DNA from 2 places in the Streptomyces sp. NPDC050418 genome. Region 1 is predicted to be linked to the other one. Evidence: predicted binding sites of a transcription regulator. Region 1 holds the regulator's gene; the other holds the start of a gene.
What was found. Region 1 encodes HspR, which represses chaperone genes until heat shock. Its sites were predicted from a motif close to TTGAGNNNNNNNNNCTCAA; they were not measured.

Region 1 (4,411 bases):
TGACCGCGAAGGACCTCGGCACGGGCAAGGAGCAGAAGATGACCGTCACCGGCGGCTCCTCGCTGCCGAAGGACGAGGTCGACCGCATGCGCCAGGAGGCCGAGCAGTACGCGGACGAGGACCAGCGCCGCAAGGAGGCCGCCGAGTCCCGTAACCAGGGCGAGCAGCTCGTCTACCAGACGGAGAAGTTCCTCAAGGACAATGAGGACAAGGTCCCGGGCGAGGTGAAGACCGAGGTCGAGGAGGCCGTGAGCGAGCTCAAGGAGACGCTCAAGGGCGAGGACTCGGCCGCGATCCGCACCGCCACCGAGAAGGTGCAGGTCGTCGCGCAGAAGCTGGGCCAGGCGATGTACGCCGACGCCCAGGGCGCGCAGGCCGCGGGCGGCGCCGAGGGTCCGCAGGACCAGCCGGGCGAGGCCAAGGCCGAGGACGACGTCGTGGACGCCGAGATCGTCGACGACGAGAAGCCCAACTTTGACAAGGGCGGTGCCGCGTGACCGAGGAGACCCCCGGGTTCGACGAGCAGAACGAGCCCACCGACGTCTCCTCCGGCGACAACGGCGACACCTCCGAGGCCGCCGAGTCCGCCGAGCCGAAGGCCGCCCCCGCTCCTGAGAAGGAGGGGGCGGCCCCGGCCGGGGACGCGACAGTGGCGCTGACGGCGCAGCTGGACCAGATGCGTACGGCGCTCAACGAGCGCACCGCGGACATCCAGCGGCTGCAGGCCGAGTACCAGAACTACCGCCGCCGGGTGGAGCGCGACCGGATCACGGTCAAGGAGATCGCCGTGGCGAACCTCCTGACCGAGCTGCTCCCGGTGCTCGACGACATCGGGCGCGCCCGTGAACACGGCGAGCTCGTGGGCGGGTTCAAGTCCGTGGCCGAATCCCTGGAGACGGTCGCGGCGAAGATGGGCCTGCAGCAGTTCGGCAAGGAGGGCGAGCCCTTCGACCCGACGATCCACGAGGCCCTGATGCACTCGTACGCGCCGGACGTCACGGAGACGACCTGCGTCGCGATCCTGCAGCCCGGGTATCGCATCGGCGAGCGCACCATCCGCCCCGCGCGGGTGGCCGTCGCCGAGCCCCAGCCGGGCGCGCAGGCGGCCAAGGACGCCGATGACGCGGCCGCTGACGACAAGGAGAGCGGTGGCCCGGACGAGGGCTGACGCGATCACCACCGGTAGACGTGAGGAGGGACGCCGGGGATGAGCACCAAGGACTTCATCGAGAAGGACTACTACAAGGTCCTCGGCGTCCCGAAGGACGCCACCGAGGCCGAGATCAAGAAGGCGTACCGCAAGCTCGCCCGCGAGTTCCACCCGGACGCCAACAAGGGCAACGCCAAGGCGGAGGAGCGCTTCAAGGAGATCTCCGAGGCGAACGACGTCCTCGGTGACCCGAAGAAGCGCAAGGAGTACGACGAGGCGCGCGCCCTGTTCGGGAACGGCGGCTTCCGTGCCGGTCCCGGCGCGGGCGGCGGCTCGTTCAACTTCGACCTCGGCGACCTCTTCGGCGGCGGCGCGGGCGGTTCGCAGGGCACCCAGGGCGGCACCTTCGGGGGCGGCCTCGGGGACGTGTTCGGCGGGCTGTTCAACCGCGGCGGCACCGGCACGGGTCCGCGGACCCAGCCCCGCCGCGGCCAGGACATCGAGTCCGAGGTCACCCTGTCCTTCACCGAGGCGGTGGACGGCGCGACCGTCCCGCTGCGGATGTCCTCGCAGCAGCCCTGCAAGGCCTGTTCGGGCACCGGCGACAAGAACGGCACGCCTCGCGTGTGCCCGACCTGTGTCGGCACCGGCCAGGTCTCGCGCGGCGGCGGTGGCGGCTTCTCGCTCACCGACCCGTGTGTGGACTGCAAGGGCCGCGGCCTCATCGCCCAGGACCCCTGCGAGGTCTGCAAGGGCTCCGGCCGCGCCAAGTCCTCGCGCACCATGCAGGTCCGGATCCCGGCGGGCGTCTCGGACGGCCAGCGGATCCGGCTGCGCGGCAAGGGCGCACCCGGTGAACGGGGCGGGCCCGCGGGCGACTTGTACGTCGTCGTGCACGTGGACAAGCACCCGGTGTTCGGCCGCAAGGACGACAACCTCACGGTGACCGTCCCGGTGTCCTTCACCGAGGCGACCCTCGGCGGCGAGATCAGGGTCCCGACCCTGGGCGGCCCCGCGGTCAAGCTCAAACTGCCCCCGGGCACCCCCAACGGCCGCACCATGCGCGCCCGCGGAAAGGGTGCGGTCCGCAAGGACGGGACGCGGGGCGACCTCCTCGTCACGGTCGAAGTGGCCGTGCCGACGGAGCTTTCCGACGGGGCGCGTGACGCCCTCACCGCCTATGCCGAGGCGACTGAGGACCACGATCCCCGGGCAGAACTCTTCCAGGCCGCGAAGGGAGCATGAGGCACATGGACAGCCGCTCGGGGCGAAGCCGTAATCCGTACGAACTGACCGACGAGACACCGGTCTACGTCATCTCGGTGGCGGCGCAGCTGTCCGGCCTGCACCCGCAGACCCTGAGGCAGTACGACCGCCTCGGTCTCGTCTCCCCGGACCGCACCGCGGGCCGGGGCCGGCGCTACTCGGCCCGCGACATCGAACTGCTCCGCCAGGTGCAGGCGCTGTCGCAGGACGAGGGCATCAACCTGGCCGGCATCAAGCGCATCATCGAGCTGGAGAACCAGGTCGCCGCGCTGCAGTCCCGCGTGGCCGAACTCGCCGCCGCGCTGGAGGGAGCCGCCGCCACGCTGCAGCAACGTGAAGCGGCGGTGCACGCCTCGTACCGCCGCGATCTGGTGCCCTATCAGGAGGTCCAGCAGACGTCGGCGCTCGTGGTGTGGCGGCCGAAGAAGCCCACGGACTGAGCGGCGTCCCGCTCCCCACGGCCTGAACGAGGGCCCCTTCCTGCCACTGACAGGAAGGGGCCTTCTTCGCTGTACTGAAGCCGCTGCCCCCGCTACCCCTCTGCCTTGAGGTAGCCGGAGTGGGCGACCTGCCCGAGGAACCGGAACCGGGTCCGACCTGCCATGTGCTTATCGAACGCCTCCTTGATCCCCTGCCACTTGGGGTGACCGAAGTCGTCGAGCACGACCACCCCGCCTGGCGCGGCGATCTGTTCGGCCCACTCGAGATCGGCGGCGACGCCCGCGGCGGAGTGGTCACCGTCCACGATGATCACGCCGTACTCGCGGTCGGAGATCTCGGCGCGGACCTCCGGGTCCTCCGAAAACCCTTGCCGGATACGGGCGTCGGCGCCGACGAGTGACAGGTTGGTGCGTACGGCGGCCTCGTTCACGGGCGTACCGGAAGCGTCGACGCCCATCGTGGCCCCGGGCTGCAGCTGGCTGCCTGCCAAGGGGTCGACGATCGTCAGCTCCGGCGTGCGGCCGGCCCGCTGCATCATCCGGCTCATCCCGGCGCTGAACATCCCGTACAGCGTCCCGATCTCCAGGAACTCGTCGTTCGGCGGATCGAGCAGCGGCACGGCGGACAGCTTGCCCACGATGTTCATCGTGCCGCCCGCGATCCGCCCCACACCCAGCGCCTCCAATGCGATGAGCAGCCGGAATGCCTGCGCGACGGTCCGCTCGACGGCCTCCTGCCCGGCGCCCGTCACCTCGGTCAACTCACTGATGGTCCGGTTGAGATGAGGCGCGGAAGGCAGCCTGGACGCCCCTCGCCCGGTGCCGTCGAAGAACAGCTCCAACGGCCGCTGCCGGTTCCGCAGCCGGTTCAGCTCCTGCTGCGTCACCTCGGCCCGTCCGGACTCCTCGATGACACGCCGGACCTGGCGTTCCACTCGCTGGTCTATGAGCTGGACGATGGGCCGCAGGGTACGCCTGCCGGCCTTGCTGGTGATGAGCGCTCGCATGGCGTGGACCGTAGGCCGAGGCTCTCCCCGTCACAACCAATGTGCGGGCCCCTGCGGGAGAAGCGGGGATGGCAGTTGGGCTACGGAAGGGGGTGGTCCTTTTGTGTGCGGTGCTGAAGGTGAGGGCCCTTTGTCTTCAAGGGTGGTGGCCGGGATGTTCCGGTTCTCGTGGACGGGTGGGCCCTCTTGGGCTTGGCTGCATTTGTGGGGGAGGTGAGGGGATGGGTCAGGTGGCGTCAGTTCTGCGTCGAGCCCCGGGATAATGGGCGCGGAGTACCGGATTTGGGGGTAGGGCGGTGGCCGAAGGCGATACGCATCGGCATGACGTCGAGGAATTGTGCGACGCCGGAGAAGAGGCCTATCAGGCGGCGCTGCAGGCTGGGCGAATCTCGCGGTCGAAGGTGACGGATGCGCGCTGCCTGGTCGAGTTGGGCCTCTTGCACCCGGATCCCTTGGACATGGCGTGGTTGCTGCCCACGAATCCCGGCGTGGTGGTCGCTCGTCTGCTGCGGGAATTCGAGGGAGAGCTGGGGGAGATACGACGAAGG
Region 2 (4,411 bases), on a different contig from region 1:
ACCGTGAGCACGGCCTCGAATTCTCCGATGAGGAGCTGCCGGACTTCCTTCCGGCGGTCCTGGAGTTCTCGGCGCGCGTCGACACCCGGCTGCTGCTCGAATTCCGGCCGGGGCTCGAATTGCTGCGGCTCGCCCTCACCGATCACGGCACGCCCTACGCGAGCGTGCTGCAGGCCGTCTGCGCGACGCTGCCCGGCCCCTCCCCCAAGGACAAGGCGGCCGCGATGGCGATGGCCCGCTGCGGTCCGCCCGTGGAAACCGTCGGCCTCGAACCCTTCACCCTCGTGGGAGAGCCCTCATGAACACGCTTCTTTGGGGGGTCCTGCCGTATGTGGCCATCGCGCTGCTGATCGCGGGCACCTTCTGGCGGTTCAAGTACGACAAGTTCGGCTGGACCACCCGCTCCTCGCAGGTCTACGAGTCGAAGCTGCTCAACATCGCCTCGCCGATGTTCCACTACGGGCTGCTCTTCGTGCTCGTCGGCCATCTGATGGGTCTGTTCATCCCCGAGTCGTGGACGGACAAGGTCGGGCTCGACGAGGACATGTACCACAAGCTGTCGTTGTACGGCGGCACGGCGGCCGGTGCGCTCGCGGTGCTCGGGATCGTGCTGCTGCTCTACCGCCGCCGCACGAAGGCCCCCGTGTTCAAGGCGACGACGGCCAACGACAAGGTGATGTACCTCGTCCTGCTCGCCGCGATCGTGATGGGCATGTGGGCCAAACTCACCAACTCCAGCCCGTCGCACGGCTACAACTACCGCGAGACCATCGCGCCTTGGGCCCGCTCCCTGTTCACGCTGCAGCCCGACGTGGACAAGATGGTGGGCGTCCCGCTCACCTTCCAGATCCACGCCGTCATCGGGCTGCTGCTGTTCGCGCTGATCCCGTTCACGCGTCTGGTGCATATGTTCAGCGCGCCCGTGCAGTACCTGTTCCGGCCGTACGTGGTCTACCGCAGCCGGGACGAGACGCAGCTGGGTGCGCGGCCGGAACGGCGCGGGTGGGAGCGCACCAAGCCGTAACGCCCGAAACGTCCGACGGGACGCCTATGCCGCGCCCCCCTTGGTGTCGCGTTCGTCGTCCACGATCTCGGCGTCGACCACGTCGTCCTGGGGCGCGGCGTCCTCGGCCGGGGCGTCCTGTGCAGCCTCCCGCTGCTCCTGGGCGCCCTGTGCCTGTGCGTACATCGCCTGGCCCATCCGCTGGCTGACCGTCGCCAGCTTCTCGGTGGCGCCCCGCAGTTCCTCGACGTCGGCGCTCGGCTGCCCGATCACACGCTTGAGCTCGGTGAGCGCGTCCTCGACCTCCGTCTTCGTGTCCGCCGGGATCCGGTCCGCGTTGTCGGCGATGAACCGCTCGGTCTGGTACGCCAGTTGCTCGGCGCCGTTGCGGGTCTCGGCCGCCTCCCTGCGCTTGCGGTCGTCGTCCGCGTACTGCTCGGCCTCGCGCATCATCCGGTCGATGTCGTCCTTCGGCAGCGCCGAGCCGCCGGTGACGGTCATCTTCTGTTCGCGGCCGGTCGCGAGGTCCTTCGCCGAGACGTGCATGATCCCGTTGGCGTCGATGTCGAAAGTGACCTCGATCTGCGGCACTCCACGCGGCGCGGGCGGCAGCCCGGTGAGGTCGAAGACCCCGAGCTTCTTGTTGTACGCGGCGATCTCCCGCTCGCCCTGGAAGACCTGGATGCCGACGGAGGGCTGGTTGTCGGCCGCGGTGGTGAACACTTCCGAACGGCGGGTGGGGATCGTGGTGTTGCGCTCGATCAGCTTGGTCATGATGCCGCCCTTGGTCTCGATGCCGAGGGACAACGGGGTGACGTCGAGCAGCAGCACGTCCTTCACGTCGCCGCGGATGACACCGGCCTGCAGCGCGGCGCCCACCGCCACGACCTCGTCCGGGTTGACGCCCTTGTGCGGCTCCTTGCCGGTGAGCTGCTTCACCAGCTCGGTGACGGCGGGCATCCGGGTCGAACCGCCGACGAGAATCACATGGTCCACGGCCGAGAGCTCGATCCCGGCGTCCTTCACGGCCTGGTGGAAGGGCTGCTTGCAGCGGTCGAGGAGGTCCTTGGTCAGCTCCTGGAACTGGGCCCGGGTGAGCTTCTCCTCCAGATGCAGCGGACCGGCCGAACTCGCGGTGATGTAGGGCAGATTGACGGTCGTCTCATTCGCGCTCGACAGCTCGATCTTCGCCTTCTCGGCGGCCTCGCGCAGCCGCTGCACGGCCATCTTGTCCTTGGCGAGATCGATCCCGTGCCCGTTCTTGAACTGCTTGACCAGATATTCGACGACCCGCTGGTCCCAGTCGTCCCCGCCGAGTTTCGTATCGCCGTTGGTGGCCTTGACCTCGATGACTCCGTCACCGATCTCCAGGAGCGACACGTCGAAGGTGCCACCGCCCAGGTCGAACACGAGGACCGTCTGCTCGTCACCGCGGTCGAGTCCGTACGCGAGCGCGGCAGCCGTGGGCTCGTTGATGATCCTGAGCACCTTGAGGCCCGCGATCTCGCCGGCCTCCTTGGTGGCCTGGCGCTGCGCGTCGTCGAAGTACGCGGGCACGGTGATCACCGCGTCCGAGACCGTCTCGCCGAGATACGCCTCGGTGTCCCGCTTCAGCTTCTGCAGGACGCGCGCGGACAGTTCCTGGGCCCGTAACCGGCTCCCGTCGATCGTCCCCTCGTCCGGGAAACGCCACCCGGTCTCCCCCATGTGCCGTTTGACGCTGCGCGCGGTGCGCTCGATGTTCGTGACCGCCTGCCGCTTGGCGACCTCGCCGACGAGCACCTCGCCGTTCTTGGCGAAGGCCACCACGGACGGTGTGGTCCTGGCGCCCTCCGCGTTGGCGACCACGGTGGGATCGCCGCCTTCCAGTACGGCGACCACGGAGTTCGTCGTCCCGAGATCGATCCCGACCGCACGTGCCATCTCAGACCCCTTCCCGCACCCCACTCCGGCTCTCCAGCACAAAACTTGAGCGGGCCGTTGTCAATGCCCCGTACGGTCGGTCCGGTGGTGTTCCCCCTGCGCCGTTGTACCGTCGGGTCATGGAGCAGCGCATCACTCTGATCTCACTGGGCGTCACTGACCTCGCCCGCGCGAAGGGCTTCTACGAGGCGCTCGGCTGGCGCGGCCAGGAGGTCGAGGAGACGGTCTTCTTCCAGGCGGGCGGCTCGGCGCTCGTCCTGTGGGACCGGGAGAAACTCGCGGCGGACGCGGGGGTCGACGCGGGTGCGGGGCCGGTGTTCGGTGGCATCGTCCTGGCGCACAACGTCCGTTCGGACGACGAGGTGGACGCGCTGCTGGCCGCCGCGGCCTCGGCCGGCGGCCGGGTGAGCAAACCGGCCGCGGTCAACGTCGTCGGCTTCTACTCGGGCACCTTCGCCGATCCGGACGGCCATCTGTGGGAGGTCGCGCACAACCCCGGCTTCCCGCTCGCCGAGGACGGTTCGCTGACGCTGCCGGACTTCGGCGGAGCCTGAGCTGCGCTTCCCTGGGCCGCGGGTTCCCCGGCCGCGGCTTCCCTGGGCCGGAGGGGTCCTGGCATGCTCGCCGCATGCTGTTCGACATCGACCGTCAGGGCGCCGAGCACCCGGAACTGTGGGCCTTCCTCAGCTCCCTTGAACGTGGCACGCGCCTGAGGGGAACGGTCGCCGCCATCGAGCACTTCGGGGTGTTCGTCGCCCTGGACGAGGGTCCGCCCCACCCGTTCTACGCGGGCGTCGGCTTCCTCACGCTCCCCGAGCTGTCCTGGGTACGGTTCGAATCGGTGCACGACGTCGTCGCGGTGGGACAGCACATCACGTGCGCGTTCCTCGGCTTCGACACCTACCAGGGCGAGGCGCGTCTCTCGCTCCGCGCGCTGCAGCCCGATCCGCTGCGGGCGTTCGCGGACGGGCATCCCCCGGGAGCCGTCCTGCCGGGCACGGTGACGAAGGTCGTGCCGTTCGGGGTCTTCGTGGCGCTCGGCGGCGGCCTCGAAGGCCTGGTGCACCGGGATCTGCCCGGTGGGCCCGAGTGGGGCACGCTCGAACCGGGTGCGGGCGTGAACGTGGCGATCACCGAGGTCGACTGCGACCGCCGGCGGATCTCGCTCGCCTGGCACTGAGCTCCACGCGGTCATCACAGCGCAACGCCCCCGTACCGGACGCGACGTCCGGGACGGGGGCGCAGGAGCGCGAGCGATCAGGCGAGCTTGGCGCTCAGGGTGATCGTGGTGCCCGTCAGGGCCTGGCTGACCGGGCAGTTGGCCTTCGCGTTCTCCGCGGCGGCGACGAAGGCGGCCTCGTCGACACCCGGGACCTCGCCCTCGACCGTGAGGTGGATCCCGGTGATGCCGGTGCCCGGCTGGAAGGTGACGTCGGCGGAGGTCACCAGCTTGGTGGGCGGGGTGCCCGCGCCGGCCAGGCCGTG

Region 2: the regulator HspR is predicted to act here: its motif matches at 2,972-2,990, upstream of dnaK (molecular chaperone DnaK).

The regions. Positions count from the first base shown of each region.
Region 1 covers NZ_JBITIG010000007.1:272,243-276,653, reverse strand. The annotation lists gene dnaK (molecular chaperone DnaK) at 1-497, shown strand, start outside; gene grpE (nucleotide exchange factor GrpE) at 494-1,168, shown strand; gene dnaJ (molecular chaperone DnaJ) at 1,208-2,395, shown strand; gene ACIBI4_RS19015 (heat shock protein transcriptional repressor HspR) at 2,401-2,856, shown strand; gene ACIBI4_RS19010 (class I SAM-dependent methyltransferase) at 2,949-3,863, opposite strand; gene ACIBI4_RS19005 (LuxR C-terminal-related transcriptional regulator) at 4,160-4,411, shown strand, end outside.
Region 2 covers NZ_JBITIG010000001.1:897,608-902,018, forward strand. The annotation lists gene narJ (nitrate reductase molybdenum cofactor assembly chaperone) at 1-302, shown strand, start outside; gene narI (respiratory nitrate reductase subunit gamma) at 299-1,024, shown strand; gene dnaK (molecular chaperone DnaK) at 1,049-2,926, opposite strand; gene ACIBI4_RS04005 (VOC family protein) at 3,046-3,480, shown strand; gene ACIBI4_RS04010 (S1 RNA-binding domain-containing protein) at 3,555-4,106, shown strand; gene ACIBI4_RS04015 (OsmC family peroxiredoxin) at 4,184-4,411, opposite strand, start outside.